Regions from separate parts of the Acinetobacter nematophilus genome, predicted to be linked through region 3. Evidence: predicted binding sites of a transcription regulator. Region 3 holds the regulator's gene; each other region holds the start of a gene.
What was found. Region 3 encodes PhoB, which activates phosphate uptake and scavenging genes when phosphate is short. Its sites were predicted from a motif close to TGTCATNAANCTGTCATAA; they were not measured.
Positions count from the first base shown of each region.

Region 1: a site for PhoB is predicted at 2,599-2,617, ahead of OSH00_RS07100 (porin). Genes of this name have one in related genera too.
Region 2: a site for PhoB is predicted at 2,533-2,551, ahead of OSH00_RS02855 (inorganic phosphate transporter). Genes of this name have one in related genera too.

Region 1 covers NZ_JAPKMY010000002.1:717,872-723,941, reverse strand. The annotation lists gene OSH00_RS07105 (hypothetical protein) at 101-1,300, shown strand; gene OSH00_RS07100 (porin) at 1,364-2,470, opposite strand; gene OSH00_RS07095 (HIT family protein) at 2,690-3,106, opposite strand; gene OSH00_RS07090 (YARHG domain-containing protein) at 3,135-3,401, opposite strand; gene OSH00_RS07085 (NAD(P)-dependent oxidoreductase) at 3,483-4,355, opposite strand; gene OSH00_RS07080 (alpha/beta fold hydrolase) at 4,365-5,456, opposite strand; gene OSH00_RS07075 (O-succinylhomoserine sulfhydrylase) at 5,598-6,070, shown strand, end outside.
Region 2 covers NZ_JAPKMY010000001.1:598,627-604,696, forward strand. The annotation lists gene OSH00_RS02850 (capsule assembly Wzi family protein) at 1-661, opposite strand, end outside; gene OSH00_RS02855 (inorganic phosphate transporter) at 862-2,487, opposite strand; gene OSH00_RS02860 (YadA-like family protein) at 3,271-6,070, opposite strand, start outside.
Region 3 covers NZ_JAPKMY010000007.1:78,394-84,463, reverse strand. The annotation lists gene OSH00_RS13525 (YncE family protein) at 1-970, opposite strand, end outside; gene OSH00_RS13520 (SDR family NAD(P)-dependent oxidoreductase) at 1,176-2,021, opposite strand; gene OSH00_RS13515 (TetR/AcrR family transcriptional regulator) at 2,235-2,909, shown strand; gene phoB (phosphate regulon transcriptional regulator PhoB) at 3,185-3,895, shown strand; gene phoR (phosphate regulon sensor histidine kinase PhoR) at 3,921-5,279, shown strand; gene OSH00_RS13500 (hypothetical protein) at 5,296-5,727, shown strand.

The DNA of each region.
Region 1 (6,070 bases), on a different contig from region 3:
AGCCTGATATATTCTGCGTTGTGTTTATGCTTATAATACAACCATAAGTATTCAAATCATCGCTAAAAAATGAATAGTACAATTTAAAAAATGGATAACCATGGATAGAGATACACCGATTCATATTTCTTTAACAGCTACAAATAGCCATCAGATCAAAATTCCAGCTGGGCAAGGAAGTTTCTCGATTGGCCGAATCGGTATGGACAGGAAAAAGTTTGATGTCCTTGTTGATGAAGATGCAGAAATTAATTGGAATAGTTTCAATAGCTTTTATACGCCCCATGGTCAACAAAATGCACATCTATATCCTTATGGGAATTGGCCAAGATTTTTTTATTATTGGGGTAATGATATTGGCTTCGTTGAATGGTCAAAGAAACGAACAATCGAAGATTTCTTTTGGCAACCCTCCCGGTCACTATGTATTGATTTAAATGGAGCTCAAATTCATAATTTTTCAGTAAAAAGCAATGAAGATCCAATAAAATTGATTTTAGATCAGAAGAATATCGAAAATACTCTTGGCGTACATACACTTCATTTATCTGGGAAAATCGAGCTATTTGAAATTATCATGGCACAAGAAATTCCTCATATTCGAATAGAACCCAATACTGAGAAAGATCAAACAGCATCTACTTACCATCTGCCAATTATTCCAGATTTTGAAAAAATTGTCTCACTTGATTTAATTGTTAAGCCTTTAGGTCAGGCTCTAGATTGTGAAAGCCTGTTACAGTTTCCTCATTTAAAAAATCTGAACTTAACAGGGAATATAACCAATACAGCCAGTTTAAAACAGCTTCACCAACTTGAACGTATTGGAATACGTTATGCAGCAGATTTGGAGGGATTTCCTGCTTTGGGTGCGTGGGAAAATTTAATCTCTTTTATCGGATGGAATATTGATGAAAAAACAGGGAAAAGGTTAAATGCTGAATTAAAACAATTGGCTAAAGTAAAACAATTAGAATATTCTTCAGTCTCCAAATTACGAAGTTTAATTTGGTTTACATCAGAATATGGTATCCCTTTTGAAAACTGGGAAACTAAGAATGCCAAGATCGCGACAAAAGCATATAAAGTTGCTTTAAAAGAAATCATTAAAGCGAAAACAGAGCCGGAAGTAAAACTTTATATTGATCAATTCATAGCACAGATCAATACATTACCCAACATAGAAACATCAGAAAGGGAAGATACTGGAATCGCTGTTCAGCAACTTGTTGAAGCGTCGAAATTTGATATAGATCAAGAAAAAATAAATGCTTGGTTTGATGAAATTCGAGATTTTTAGATACTTGATTCTAAAAAAACGGCAAGAGAACTTGCCGTTTTTTGATTGATATAGGGTAGTGGATTAGAAGTTGTATTCCATACCGAGACCAATAACAGTTTTCTTCTTCTCTGGAGTTGAAGATGCTGTCCAATCACGTTTTTGTTGACCGACAATACCGTAGAAACGTGTTTGCTTATTGATGTTATAATCTGCACCAACACCATAAAGGTCTTGTTTACGATCATCACGACCATCTAACTCAGTTGTCGCAGAAATATATTCAGCTTTTAATTTAACTGGAGTTGAAGGAATAGTGTAGGCAGCAGTTACACCATACGCATTTTCTTTTAAACCTTTGAATGATGTTACAGTTGTGCCAGAAGTCGTAGAAACTGTATCATCAGTTGGTTTAGCAGTTTGCCACAATGCACCTAAAACTAAACCATCAAGACCGGCAGGTTTCAAATCGATAGAACCTGTCACACGGATTGCATCAGAATATATTGTGTTACCACCTAATTCAGAGCTATATGCGTTATATTTTGATGCTACACCAAAGTTACCTGCAACAGCTGCTGCCAAACCATAGTCTTTGTTGTCATAAGTCAATGATGTTGAAATGCCATCACCAAAACCATCACGGCTACCTTTTTGACCTTTTGCAGAGTTGTTTAATGCAGACGACTCTTCACCTTGTTGGAACATAATGTTGAATGCTAGGCCAGCCAATAATTTTTTATCAGTTTCAAAACCAATCACGTTTTTAAGACGATCTTCACCAACTAAAATAGTAGTCATGTCAAGTTCATTGTGATCGTTAAAGATATCTTGGTTGTTTCCAGCAGCATTTTTGAAGTATGAATCAAACTGACCTACTTTTAACGTTGCGATACCATCTGATTTGATCCCCACGAAACGGTTACGGTTACTGAAAACATCGCCATCACCATCAGCACTGATTTGCCATTCTGCCAAATATACAGCAGATAATTTATCAGTTAATTTTTCTTCCCCTTTAACACCAATACGAGACGCATTAGAGTTTACTTTCGTTACGCTTTCGTCTTTAAAACCATTATTATCAATTTGATCTAAAGTTACGTTGAGCTTACCATACAATGTTGGCGCTGCTTGAGCTGCGCTGATGCTAAGGGTGGCGATTGCTGCAGCGAGTAGCACTTTTTTCATTGAGATTTCTCCAAAACATGTTCAATGCGAGTTTGCTGTTACTTTTTTTATTCAGTAAGTGTTGTTTTGAAACTACTTACTAACTTGCATGCAGTATCTGTAAACTTTGTTACATATAAGTGAAGAATAAATGACAATTTGATGACGTAAACTGAATATTGATGTAATTTTGACAAAAAAAATGAGGCAATAAATGCCTCATTTATATAGAATAATCTTTTACAAGAGTGCGGACTTAATTTTTTCAGCCAACGCTTTAATTTTTTCTTGATCGCCCATCTGTGCAGCATGACGACCTAATTCGTGTACGGAGCTTGGAATAAGATGAAAGTGTACATGTGGTACAGTTTGCCCAGCAGATGCACCAGAGAGCTGCATTAAGACAATACCTTTCGCATCTAGTGCTTTTTCAATTGCTTGAGCAATTTTCTGAACAATTTTAATTGTATAAGCCGCTGCTTCCGGTTCTAAATCCAATAATGTAATGGCTTTCGTTTTGGGAATCACTAAAGTGTGACCATCTGCTTGTGGCATAATATCCATAAATGCAAGCACATGATCATCTTCATAAACTTTTAGTGCTGGAAGTTCGCCACGTAAGATTCGAGCAAAAATATTCTGATCATCATAAGCCATATTCACTTCCTTAAATGTATGAATGTCATTATTTACAATTCAATTCTTTCTGACGTTCCTTAATAGAGTCAAGTTTTTGTTGCTCTTTTTCAGTAAATTTAGGCTTACTTGTATAACAATTGTCATTATTATATTTTGCTTTCGCTTCAGGATCTTTAAAGCAGAAACCTTTTGATGCATAGATCACGTTATAGTCATCCTGCAATTTTTTGCATTCTTGTGCATTATCCGCGAAAGCTTGCGTACCCACAAAAATGGATAAAGCTGAAAGTGTTGCAATAAAATATTTGTTCATGAGTTTGCCTCAAAATTGACATATTCGTGTGTCACTTGATTAGATTATAGGGGCTGGTTGTGATTATTCAATGACGAAAAATTAATCTAATGTAATTTTGCTCCACGATTCATACATTTTTACCGCGGTTGAGAAGTCGCTGTCTGGGAGGGCAATGCTGTTTGCTGCCTGGATTAGACTTTGTGTGAGTCCAAGAATAGGCGTAGAGAGTTTTGCCTCTCGCACTAAATCAATGGCAATTCCTGTATCTTTTGCCAATAAAGGTAGTCCAAAGGTCAGTGGAAAACTTCTGTTGAGAATACGTTGTGGGAGGATCGATTCAGTTACACCACTTTTGCCGCTTGAAGCATTAATACAATCTAATGCCTCATGCAAATTTACGCCATGCGCTTTGAGTGTCGTAAATCCTTCCGCAGCTGCACACAGATGAACGGCCATCATCATGTTATTGACTGCTTTTACCGCAAATCCAGCGCCAGAATCACCGACATGTTTAATCAGTTTACCCATCGCCTGCATTGCAGGTAAAGCAGCTTGAAATGCATTCGCTGATCCGCCTACCATGAACGTGAGTGTGGCATTTTCAGCACCAATCGTTTGTCCGCTTACAGGAGCATCCAAAAAATCAATATCTCGTTGTTTGAGTTGTATTGCCTGTAGACGTGCTGCATCAGGCACACCACTGGTGCAATCTACCCAAATCGCACCTGATTTGATTTTTAGTCCTTGAATTAAATCATCAACATCTTGACTGGTGGGTAAACACGAAAAAATTATATCAGCCTGAACTGCCTGTTCTAATGTTACCGCTTGGGTACCGAACTCAGTTGCATGTTGTTTGGCTTTTTCAAAATTTCGATTCCATACATAAACAGTATCAAAATGTTGAGGTAAATGCGCTGCCATACGATAGCCCATAGCACCTAAACCTATAAACGCAACTGTAGTATTCATAACTGTCTCTTAACTTTTAGTCGATCGTTGTTCTAACCATTTGGATAATGTCGGCCAAAATTCTTCTGCACTTTTTTGGCTAGACATCAGTCCTAAATGTCCTCCAGGAATTAGAGTAAACGTGACATCGCTACTATTTGTCAATGCGATTAAAGGCTTAACCGCATCGGCAGTGACCATTTGATCACTTTTTCCGGCACCTACCATTAAAGAACAATTAATATTTTTAAGTTCTATTGTGTGCCGACTGAGCTGTATGGCGCCATGTTTGAGTGGATTTTGAAGCCATACATTAAACAGCATGTCTTGATTGACACCTCCGGGATAATCCACCATATGATTGAGAAAATTTCCAAGAGTGGCATGTTCATGTAAAAGCGCTCGATCATCTAAATTGAGTAATAATTGTTTGTGACCTTCATACCAGCCTTTGGGATCAAGAACTTTAAATCCTATAGCATTGAGCAAACCTGGAGTATGAATCAGTTTTCTGGGTAAGCCACCTTTATAAAGTGTATCTTTAATTTTTTGGTTTTTGATGATCAGGTTATTGATGCGTTGATACAGTTTTCCGATTCCACCAGATGCATAACTGTCAATAGGGCTGGCAAGTACAATGAGATTTTTCACATAATTAGGTCGGTGTAAAGCACTGTACAGTAAGACAAAAATTCCAGCCATACTCCAGCCATGCAGTGATATTTGATCACTCTGTGAATGCTCTCGAATCTTATCGATACACAAAGGCATAGATTCATCGATAAAGTAAAGAAAGTTTAAATCACGATCTTGATAGCTTAATTTTCCCCAATCCAATAAATAAACATCAAAGCCTTGTTCTGTAAAATATTTAATTAATGAGCGATAAGGATAAAGGTCATAAATTGCCATATTAATTGACAATGGTGCGGTAAAAACCAAAGGTTCTTTAAACTTTTTTTCTGGCGCAGCATAGTAACGTACTTTGGTTTGATGATGCTCTGCAATGACTTCATAAGGTGTACGTTGAGATAAAACCAGTGACTTGCCATTGAATATCCGTGTCGTTAAATTTTTTAACTTGGCTTTCCTTACTTGGAACTTGGCTGATACTTGGGTCATAAGCGATGTTTGTCTCATTTTTACACAGATTTATGCGAAGTGTATGTGATAATTTGCGATTTTACCTTGACCTTAAATACATAGGACGCTCAAAATGTTGGCAATATTTTACAAAGGCAGTTTTAGGACTGAGCAGTTGAAATGAGCCAGCACGACGACATTGAATACCAACTTGACACCTTAGCAATTCGTACCGGTCATACACGCAGTTTTGAAGGAGAACACGGAGAACCAATTTTTCTGACTTCATCATTCGTTTATGAAAATGCAGCTGAAGCGGCAGCAAAATTCTCAGGTGCTGAGCCAGGAAATATTTATTCACGGTTTACCAATCCGACGGTTACGATGTTTGAAAAACGTTTAGCCGCACTCGAAGGGGGTGAACGTGCTGTGGCAACAAGTTCAGGTATGGCAGCAATTATGGCTGTCGCGATGTCTTTCTTAAAAGCTGGCGATCATGTGATCTGTTCACGTGCTGTTTTTGGTTCAACAGTTGCGTTATTTGAAAAGTATGTTGCCAAATTTAATGTTGCCGTGACTTTTGTTGACTTAACAGATCTAAGTGCATGGCAAGCAGCTGTTCGTCCTGAAACCAAATTACTTTTTGTTGAATC
Region 2 (6,070 bases), on a different contig from region 3:
CTGCAAAGGCTTGATATTGCCAAGGTCCAATCCAAGACAACCATTTAGATTCAAACGCTTTTTGTTCGGCACGTTGCGCTGTAAACCCATAGACTGGACGGCTGGCATCACCACGAATCAAACTTCCATCATGCCCAGGTCCCCAATATGTTGGGATCTGACCAGCAATGACCCATTGATTCCATAACTTTCCTGCAATATATGAACCTTCAACATTGACATCACGACCATTATCAATTTGAGGGTCTTTTTCTCCATTCACACGGAGTTTGGCATCCCAGTTTTCACCACCTGCATTAAACTCAAGTGAACCCACATACTGGGCCTTTTGACTGTCACCAAATGCCTGTGGAATATTCTTCTGATCTGTTTCTGCAAATAAACCCAGTTTTACTGTTTGATTATCCGCTTTTAATGCATTCTGAATCGAATCGATGACTTTTTGTTGTGTATTGTTGGAAATCTTCGCTTGAGATAATGCACGTTGAATTTCATCACCACTCATTGGCCAAGTTGAAGTACTGATTTGAATCACACCTTGTTGATTTAACCAGTTTAAATCTGTACGGATATCTTCATGATTTAATACAATTCCCTGAGCCAAAACAGGTAAAGACATTCCAAATAATACAGCAGCATACAGGGCTTTTCTTAAATACATGCTCATTTTTCTCAAGTGTGATTTACTGCCACACCATAGTTATTTTAAAAGTTTTTTTCAATGGTGAAATTGTGTTATTCACATTGCAAAAACTCATACATTGTTTAAAAAAAAGTGTACCGAAGTACACTTTTTAAGATTTTAGATTTAAATGCCAATCATATCAATATTCATTGTTGAACAAAGCAATAAGACTGATCTTAATTAAATACTTTTAACAATAACCAGAACAGTCCACCGGATAAACAAATGGTCGCAGGTAAGGTAAAGATCCAAGCCGAAAGAATCGTTTTAACCGTCGCAAAATTCAACCCAGATTTGTTGGCAACCATCGTTCCTGCAACCGCACTATTAAGTACATGTGTTGTTGATACAGGCAAACCAAAACCATCCGCAGCTGCAATAGTGGACATTGCGACAAGTTCAGCAGACATCCCTTGACCATAGGTCATATGATGCTTACCGATACGTTCTCCCACAGTCACCACAATACGCTTCCAGCCCACCATCGTACCCAGACCCAAAGCCAAGGCAACAGCAACTTTCACCCAATTTGGAATATACTGTAGAAATGAATCGAGATTTTTACGATAGTCTTTCACGACCTTGGCTTGAGCTTCATCCATTTTTGGAAGTTGATCTGCTTTTTCCAAACGTTTAAATGCTGTTGTGCTTAAATACATATCATTGCGTAAAGAAGAGACTTCAGCTTCTGGAATATCTTGAAGATTCCCAAACTTTCCAACACGCTCACCCAAATGGTCAGTCAAACTTGCCAAAGCGGGTACCACAGCAGTATTCATTTCTTTGGTTTGAATAAACTTAGTGATCGTTGCACGTGCTTGCTCGTCAGGAATATCAGCATGTTCTGCATAAATCGCTGTCGCAGTTTGACCAGACAATTGTGAAAATGACTGTAAATGCTGTTGATCCAAACCACGGTTTAAAGAATAAGCCAAAGGCACAATCCCAATCAAAATCAGCATGATAAGTCCCATACCTTTTTGACCATCATTTGAGCCATGCGCAAAGCTGACACCCGTACAGGTAAAAATAAGAATCGCACGAATCAAAGGTGGTGGTGGCTTATTGCCTTCTGGTGGCTGGAATAGTTCAAGTTGCTTTTTAAATAACTTTTTAACAATCAGGAACACCACTGCTGCAAAAGCAAAGCCAATTAAAGGAGAAAACAACAATGCTTTCCCAACTTTAATGACCTGATCCATGTCTACACCACTTGCACCACTGGAGGCATGCAAAATGTAGTTCATGATCCCCACACCTAAAATTGAACCAATCAAGGTATGAGAACTCGATGCTGGAATACCCAAAAACCAAGTACCTAAATTCCAAAGAATCGCAGCAATCAGCATGGCAAATACCATCGCAAAGCCTGCACCACTCCCAACATTCATGATTAACTCAACAGGAAGTAATGCAATGATTCCGTAAGCAACAGCACCACTTGCGACCATTACCCCAAGGAAATTACAAAAACCAGCCCACATCACTGCAACTGGTGCAGGCAAAGCATTGGTATAAATGACTGTAGCCACAGCATTGGCTGTATCATGGAAACCGTTTACAAATTCAAAGCCTAAAGCAATGAATAAAGCAGTCGCTAAAAGAATGACTGAATAAAGGCTTAAAGGAGGAACATGTGCTAAATCTGCACTAACTTGCACCCCAATATAAATCAAGGTTGCAATAATAATCGTCAGAAACACCGGCATAAAGAATTTCGGTGTAGGTACATGCACATTCGTCGATTTAGCAGCTTGAGACGATGGTGCAGAATCTGAGACGGGAGGTAAATTCGAATTCATGCAGAAGGTAAGCGAATATTAGAATGCGCTTATTGTTCAATTAAATTGTGACAATTATATGACAAATAGCTCTCCAATGAAGTGAATTTTTTACTTTTTTCACTCCATTACTTCGCAGTCCTTGCGACTTATTTTATATTTTTATCAAATATATTCAGCAACTTATAATAATTTAGCGAAATTAATTTTCGAAAAATATTACATTTCTACCTGAAATAATATTTGTAATATTTCAGTCAAATATGACAGATGAATCTATATTTCCATCGAGTATCTACGATATTTGTGACAATTTGATGAAAAAACAGACACATTTTTTGAATAAGCATTCATCAAATTTTGACAATACAACTCAGCGCTATACAAGCATGCAAATTTAAAGCCAATTTTCGTTTAAACTTGAAAATCTATAGTCAAACTGCCAGATCATTCATATAAGTGATTTGATTGCAATCATCCATACGAATCAACTTTATGCTTTTATACAAATTGTTGGAAAATTTGGGGATTCATTTCTTTTGTACTTTTGAACCATTGCTTGTTTTCCAATCATGTGGTTTTGCCTATGCAAATTGATTCAAACTTTAAATGTAAAGTATCGCAATGAAACTCTATATGATTAAACAATAGCTTCTTCGCATTGATTTTATTCAGCAAGAGAAATTATATTTTACTGTATGAGTTTCTCAACAGATTGATTCTCATAAAAAACTCAGCCCTATGAGGGGCTGAGCTTTTGAAAACTTATTTAAGAAATAATAAAATCTAAATTTCTCGTTTAGTTTATTTCCACTGATATCCCACAGATACAGCACCACCAATATTGCTACGACTATCTGCAGAAGCGCCCATTTTCCAGACAATTTTATTGCTCTCGGTAATCGCACTGATGCCTACGGCAACTGCAGTTTCACCACGATAACCAGAAAGACCTGCACTCATCATGCTCATACCTGCTTCAGTCGGTTGCGGTAAATTCCCTACAGCCATTGCACCTGCAATTCCTGCATAAGTATCATTACGTAAATCTTCCATATTTTTATTGGTGTTATAGAATGCTTGTTCTAGATTCGTTACTCGAGCATCAACAGCACCTAAAGCATCTCCTACATTGTGATAAGTTCCACCAGCAACATTATAGGTAGGTGCAGCAATTGTACCATCTGGATTTAGCGCTGAACCTCCACCCAAATATTGAGATACATGGCTGTTGGTTTGGTGCAGCTGTGAGCCATTGACTGCATCCGTAGAATCTTTACTGATTGTCCCATTCGCCAAACCACTGACTTTATTGGTGGTACCATCAATGGTGACTTTACCCACATTGACCTGATTCGCCATCACCTGATTGGCTGTGACTTGGTTTGCGGTTACTTGATTGGAGGTTACAGAGTTCAGTTTAATATCATCAGCCAAAGCCACTTGATAGTTATTTGAACCATCCGCATTGGTACTACTGCTCACTACAGTATTTTTACCAGCAGATACACTGGTTTTAGATCCTGCAACCTGCCCTTGTATTGAGGCAATGGCGTCATGCACATTGTCTTTACCGGTGTTACCAATGTTACTGGTACTGATCGTACCATCAGCATTGACTTTGGCATTTCCACCTAAGCTTGTTGCGATACTTTCAGCAGTACCATGCAATTGACTACCGTTGACCGCTTCATTCGAAGTTGCGCTCACACTACCATCAGCCAAACCTGTAATCTTGTTGGTTTGACCATCTGCTTTAATACCACCGACTGTCACAGAGTCAAAACTCACATCATCTTTAGTCGCCACTTGATAGTCTGTTGAACCATCTGCATTAGTGGTTTTGGTCACTGTAGTATTTTTACCTTCAGAAATTGTACTTTTTGAACCTGCCACTTGATCTTGTAAAGAAGAGATGGCTTGATTCGTTGCATACAATTGTGAACCGTTGACTGCATCTGTACTGGTTGCACTGAGTTGCCCCGCTGCAACATTAATGATTTGACGTTCACCACCGACTTTACCCACACTCACGACACCATTGGCTGCTGAGCCTACGCCTGCAAAAGCATAATCTTGACCAAGAATCGTCACTTTAGACGCTGAAGTCGCTGCTCGATCAGTAGATTCATGACCTAAAACAACACTGTTGGCTTGAGTTGTGGTGATATTACTACCGAATACAGACGTATTGTTTTGAGCCACCTTATTGTTATTGCCAATCGCAATTGCATTTTCACCCGCTGCACTCGCGCCTACACCCATGGCTACAGCATTTTTACCTGTTGCACCATCATTATTGTAGTTAGCACCTTGTTTACCACCATCATTAACACTGACATAGTGGGTTTTGCTGTCCTCTATGGCTTTGTTGGTCGCAAATAATTGTGAACCATTGACCGCATCTGTACTGGTTGCACTCACTTCACCTGCATTCAAGCCAGTGATCTTGCCTGTTGCACTGTCGGTGACCACTGTACCTACAGTGGTCTTGTCAAAGCTAACTTCTTTGGCTGTTGCCACGTTATAAATGCTTTGACCGTTGGCACCTTTGCTTTCGGTCACAACTATGTTGTCACCTTGGGCAACTTCTGTTTTTGCTGTCGCTGCCGATTTACCCACTTCGGTAATCGCTTCATCTACAGTGTTTTTGCCTGTTCCACCAATGTTGCTGGTAGTGATCGTACCGTCTGCATTGACGGTGGTACTGCCACCAATCGCTTTGCTGACACTGTCTGATACACTATAAAGCTGACTGCCATTGATCGCATCTTTAGAGTTGGCACTTACTGTGCCTGCTTCTAAGCCAGTGATCTTGCCTGTTGCACTGTCCGTGATCACTGTACCTACAGTGGTCTTGTCAAAGCTAACTTCTTTGGCTGTTGCCACGTTATAAATGCTTTGACCGTTGGCACCTTTGCTTTCGGTCACAACCATGTTGTCACCTTGGGCAACTTCTGTTTTTGCTGTCGCTGCCGATTTACCCACTTCGGTAATCGCCTGATTGGTTGCATAAAGTTGTGAGCCATTCACAGCATCTGTACTGCTTGCACTGACTTCACCCGCAGCCACATTGATGATTTGACGTTCACCACCGACTTTACCCACGCTGACGACACCATTGGCTGCTGAACCGGCACCTGCAACGAGATAGTCCTGCCCGTTAATACTTATTTTATCTACAACTGTTGCAGCACGGTCAGCCGATGCGTTACCCAATACCACACTGTTGGCTTGGGTCGCAGTAATGTTGTTACCTAGCAGCGCGGTATTACTCACTTCACCTAAACTAAATATCTTGTTCTTATTTCCAAGAACTGTATTATTTCCTAGTTTTGAATCTGGTGATTGAATCTCGTTATCTGAACCAAAAACATTGTTGTTATCATTGGCAATTAATGTGTTATTCCGACCAACCACTGTAGTATTATTCGCGTGAACTTGATTTGAAATCCCCAAAACAATATTATCTGGATTGCCCGAGCCTGTTATATTTTCAAAACCAATTGCAATGCTATGTAACCCATTCGCCTGATTACCAGAGCCTAAGGCAATACCATCTGTTGTAGCGATTGAGCCATTACCAATTGCAGTTGCTCTATCA
Region 3 (6,070 bases):
CACCATTCCATAAATAATCACAATATTGACTAGAATCTTGTAAAGCACCGACCTGATCTGACACTTCAGATGGCGCTGTATTTGGACTTTTTTCTGGAGCAATCACCGCCATGATCGCTTTCACTTTTTTTATGTTTTGCTCAGACTGCGCAGCATGTTGGTATTTTTTAGCATAGGCTGGATGCGCTTCAACATCATAGGAATCTAATACACTATAGGTCGCCTTAAATGCATCGTAGCCTTGCAGTTGGGCAGATAAATAATGCCCAATCAATGCCACTTTTCGATTCAACACATCGATATTTTTTTCATGTTGTTTTTTTACGCGCTTAGATACAATCTTTGCAAATTCATCTACTTGATCTTGATACTGGTCGATCATTTTGGCGAGTAAAACGAGTTGTTTCTTCTCTGCGCTCTGAACCTCATTCATGTTACGTAATGCTGAACGATAGGCACTGCCCTGTTCCTCGTCCAGCAATGGATAAGGTTGATCAAATTTAATCTGATCGACAATCACACGGTTAAAATCAACTACGGGTTTTAAGTGATTTTGAATCTGATCCAGTGACTGATAAATACGGGTTAAATCTGCATATAACATCGCATCCAGTTTGGAAAGCTCTGGATCGATTTTACGCAATTGCTCTTGTTGAATTGCGCTTTGGTATAAATCCAAATATTGCACAGAACGATCAAAGTATTGCGACCAAAATTTTCTGTATTGATAATCTTGTAAAAAACCCGAATATAACTGATCCCCTTCATCCTCTTTGACATATTGTGGATAGAGTCGCTCCACTTCTGCTCGATACAGCGCTGTATCGTCCGTTGCATCATGGCTTGAATGGTCTTGCACACCAGCAACACTGTCTAAAATACTGGCATTCTCTTGATCAGTAGAAGCATAGGCTAAATGTGATGCAAATAAAATCATGCCTACGCTGAGGCTTAAAATGGCTTTTTTCATAAAAATGCTCAATTCAAATTATCTTTATAATAAAAATAAAAAATTTAATATTTTCAGAGTCAGTCTAACAAATTATTGTAGCAATCCCAATTCTTAGACGATGGGTACAGTAAAAGTATGAGGTTTTAATTGTCAATCAAGCTATTTAACACAGCGCTTAAAAAAGAAAAAACCACCAGATTTGGCGGTTTTTTCATAGAAGCACTTATTTTGGTTCTAATTTTTTACTGAATTTGGTCGCAAAAGCTGTTAGTTTTTGATAACCCGTCGGTAAGACACGCTGGATCAAATCTAAAGTTTTTGCATCATTACCAATCAACAAACGGCGTTTGTCTTTGAGAACCGCATCAAGCATTTGTTGAGCAGCGTCTTCTGGAGGCATACGTAATAATTTATTAAACGCTTTTGCTGACTTATCAGGATTCATGCCCAAAGAACGTAAACTGTCATTCATACGTGCATCATTGGCAATGTTGGTACGGATACCACCTGGGTGTACACATAATGCAGATACACCACAATTCTCGATGTCTAATTCCTGACGTAATGATTCAGTAAAACCACGTACCGCAAATTTCGATGCATTATAAGCAGATTGCGTCGGCTGAGCAGTTAAACCAAATAAACTCGAAATATTGATAATATGACCGTCACCAGTTTTCTTGATATATGGTAAAAATTCTTTGGTTCCGTAAACGACACCCCAGAAATTGATATTCATAATCCATTCAAGTTCTTCATAGGTCGCGCCTTCTACAGTCGAACCTAAAGCAACCCCCGCATTGTTGAAAATCATGTTCACAGAACCATGATTCTGTACGGTTTCAGCAGCCCATGTACGCATTTCCTCGACATTTGCCACATTTACTTTCTTAGAAGTAACACGAACATTATAAGGTTTAACCAATTCGATTGTTTCTGCCAAACCTTTTTCATTCACATCACTGATTGATAAATGACAGCCTGCTTTTGCCAGTAAAATCGCAAGCTGTTGTCCCATACCAGAGCCAGCACCTGTAATTGCAGCGACTTTGTTTTTAAAATTTTTCATTGTCTATCCTTTATTAAAATCCGCACACAATAATACTGATAATGTGCAGCTCATCTGCTCAATATAATTTTGACAATAACTATTGTCAATATTATATTGTGAATGAGCAGTTGTTTTTTTATACAAAAAATCTTAAATAGGTTTCAATGGCTTTTATTGCTAAAATAATCCCTTCTTTGTGACAATCGAACATGACACGAGTAATTTTTTACAATGACTGAATCTCGCTTAACTGAAAAGAAAACCATAAATAGAACCACAAAAGAACGCCAATTCAAAGGCATGTCCTTGTCCGAAAGAAAGCTCGCACGCCGAGAAAAACTGATTGAAGCAGGCATCGCGGCATATGGAACACATGGTTTCTTTTCCGTCACAGTCAAAGATATTTGTAATGAAGCAAAGCTGACTGAACGCTATTTTTATGAATCATTTAAAAAGAGTGAGGAACTGTTCCAAGTCATTTTTTTACAGTTAATTGAACAATTGCAGCAAACTGTCATGCAAGGCGTGATGCAAGGTGCGCCTGAGCCTAGAAATATGATTAAAGGAGGCTTAACCGCAATTTTTACCATGTTAAAAAACGATCCACGTGTTGCCCGTATTATTTATATTGATGCCATGTTGGTTCAAGAGCTACATAATCACGCAACTATTCACGAAACTATGGGGCGTTTTGATCGATTAATTCATTCTTTTGTCACCCTGATGATGCCGCATATTGAACGCAGTGAACAGGAGATTTCGTTGGTTGCTACAGGCTTAAATGGCTATGTTACACAAATTGCCGTACGCTGGGTCATGGGCGGTTTTAAACAATCTCTTGAAGAAATTGTTTCCGCTTGCGAAGTGGTTTTTGTGTCATTAATTGATACTTTTTCACCTAAATAGCCACGAAGTTTTACTCTTGCTACTGAATAAATAATGTCATAAAACTGTCACATTTTAATTTTTATGATTTAATTTGATGCTTTTTCTTTGGGCAAAATGAACAGATTATTTAAAAATGTCATCTAATTTTCATCACATCGCCCATTTTTTGTCACATTTTTTTGCAAAAATTCGTCTACATCTTGTTTTTGCAATGATACTGTCATAATTAATCTTTGTAATAAGCCTGTCATAAATAAAAGACGGTTCACCGTTCATACATAGGATATTGCGTTGTGAAAGATGACTATATATTAATCGTCGATGACGAACTTCCGATTCGGGAAATGATCCATACCTCATTGGATATGGCAGGTTTTCAGTGCCTGCAAGCTGAAGATGCAAAACAAGCCCATCAAATGATCGTAGATCAACGCCCATCCTTGATCTTGCTTGATTGGATGATGCCAGGTGGTGTCAGCGGTGTCGATCTATGCCGTCGCTTAAAGCGAGATGAAAATCTGGCAGAAATTCCAGTGATTATGTTGACTGCACGTGGCGAAGAAGACCATAAAGTTCAAGGTCTTGATGCTGGTGCAGATGACTATATGACCAAGCCTTTTTCAACACGTGAATTGGTTTCCCGTATCAAGGCCGTACTGCGTCGTGCCAATGCATTGAGTGGCGAAAAAACCATTGATGCCAATGGTCTGGTACTTGATCCTGTTAGCCAGCGCGTAAGTTTTGGTGACAGTATTTTAGATATGGGCCCAACAGAATACCGTTTATTGGCCTTCTTTATGACGCATCCAGAGCGTGCCTACACACGTGCCCAACTACTTGACCAAGTTTGGGGTGGAAATGTTTATATTGAAGACCGTACCATTGATGTTCACATCCGTCGCTTGCGTAAAGTGCTTGAACCTTATGGCGCAGATCGCTATGTACAAACCGTACGTGGAACTGGATATCGTTTCTCTACCCGTGCAGATGTTGCCATAGGTTAAGCATTCTCAAGGTAAATAAATTTCTATGTATGAACCCTATCCCGTCCCAGATATTGCACGTGAACATAAAAAGTTCCGCTACAGCAGTTTGTGGGAGTTTGCAAAACAAGACTTACGCCTGTTGGCTTTTTTACTGATTATTGGCGGATTTATTGGGTTAGGGATCGGTTATTTTTGGATTTGTATTTCCATCGGTTTTGCCGTTTTTTTTGCATTTCAATTGCGTTCTTTGTATTTGGTCAATGAATGGATTTCTAATCGCCCTTACGATTCTCCACCTAATCTCGAAGGCATTTGGGGAGCGCTACTGTTTAATGTCTATCGTGCACAACGCCAAGAACGAGTTGTTCAAGCTGAAATGGTCGGCTTGATTGATCGTGCACAATCGTCCTTGGTGGCTTTGGCAGAAGCTGTGGTTTTAACAGATGAACTTCATCAAATCGAATGGTGGAACCCTGCTGCGGAAAAACTGCTGGGCATTCAACCTTTAGACCGTGGGCGCAATATTTTAACCATTATCCGCCAACCGAGTTTTATCGAATATTTTAATAATATTGATCAATCACCTGATGGTATAAAAATAAAGTCATCCGTGTTTGAAGAACATTATGTGCAAATCAAACTGACTCGCTTTGGCAGTGAGAGTCGTTTGTTGGTCGCTTATGATGTAACCCGCGTACACAATCTTGAGCAGATGCGTAAAGACTTTGTGGATAACATTTCGCACGAGCTTCGTACACCCTTAACAGTTCTCAGCGGCTATATTGAAACTTTTACTGACCAAGAAGATCTAAATCCTCGTTGGAAACGCGCCTTTGAACAGATGCAATCTCAAACGCGACGCATGAATGCCTTGGTGAATGATTTACTGTTACTTTCTCGGCTGGAAGGCAATAAACAGGTCGCTAAAAACCAAATTATCGATATGCCCAATTTGATGAATCAACTTTTTGATGATGCACAAGCCTATAACGTTGATTATGGACACACTTTAAATTTGGATATCGACAGCCATTGTGATCTGATTGGTTCAGATGCAGAACTTGCCAGTGCTTTCAGTAACTTAATTACCAATGCAATCAAATATACTCCTAAAGGGGGAACTGTGACGATTGGTTGGCATGATGACACTGAACATGGTTATTTTACTGTTGAAGACACGGGCATTGGGATTGATCCCAAGCATATCCCGCGTTTAACTGAACGTTTTTATCGCGTAGACAGTGCGAGAAGTCGACAAACGGGTGGAACAGGCCTAGGTTTAGCAATCGTAAAGCATGTTTTAATGCAACATAATGCTTATCTTGAAATTGATTCTAAAGAAAACCAAGGTTCAGTTTTTAGAGTGGTGTTCCCTAAAGAGCGCCTTGATTTTGCTGGTTAATTCTTGATTAATTTAAATGAAATTATTTTTAGATTGTGAGTTTAATGGTTTTGGTGGTGAACTGATTTCATTGGCATTGGTCGATGAACAGCATCAATCATTTTATGAGGTTTTAGAATGCCCAAATCCTGTACCATGGGTAAAAGATCATGTGATACCACGGTTAAACCAGCCACCCATTCAATTCAAAAAATTTCAAAGTCGTTTGCAGATTTTTTTGTTTCAATATGAACAGATTGAAATCATCGCAGATTGGCCAGAAGATTTTGCTTTGTTTATGCGGAGTTTAGTACTCTCAGCAGGAAAGTGTATACGAACGCCTTCACTGTCCATGCGACTCTGGATGCCAGATCCAATCGAAACACATGTAGCGTCTGAAACCCCACACAATGCTTTAGCAGATGCACAAGCTTTAAAACAATCTTATTTAAAAGCGCATGGGCTTTGATTTATCCTAAAAATTAAAATAAGTTTTTATCTCAGTGAACCTGAGTTCAACATCACTATATTTTTCATTGATTGAAAAACAAGGATCTTGGCTGAGTTTTCACTCAATTTCAGGATCAGCCTTCGACTCGATTGAATTTTGTCTCGGCATGAATAGTCAAGCTCCGCAAGAGCAACCATCTTGCGCAGCGATATCGCTGCTTAGCCTAAAACTTTTCAGTCACCAGCAACCTATTCAATAGGCCGCAGAAACAATACCTTATAAAATATGTCCTGCCACAAACAGCTTCGGATAACGTTTCCAATATCAAATTTCATCAGCATTTTTATATGGTACGCCAATT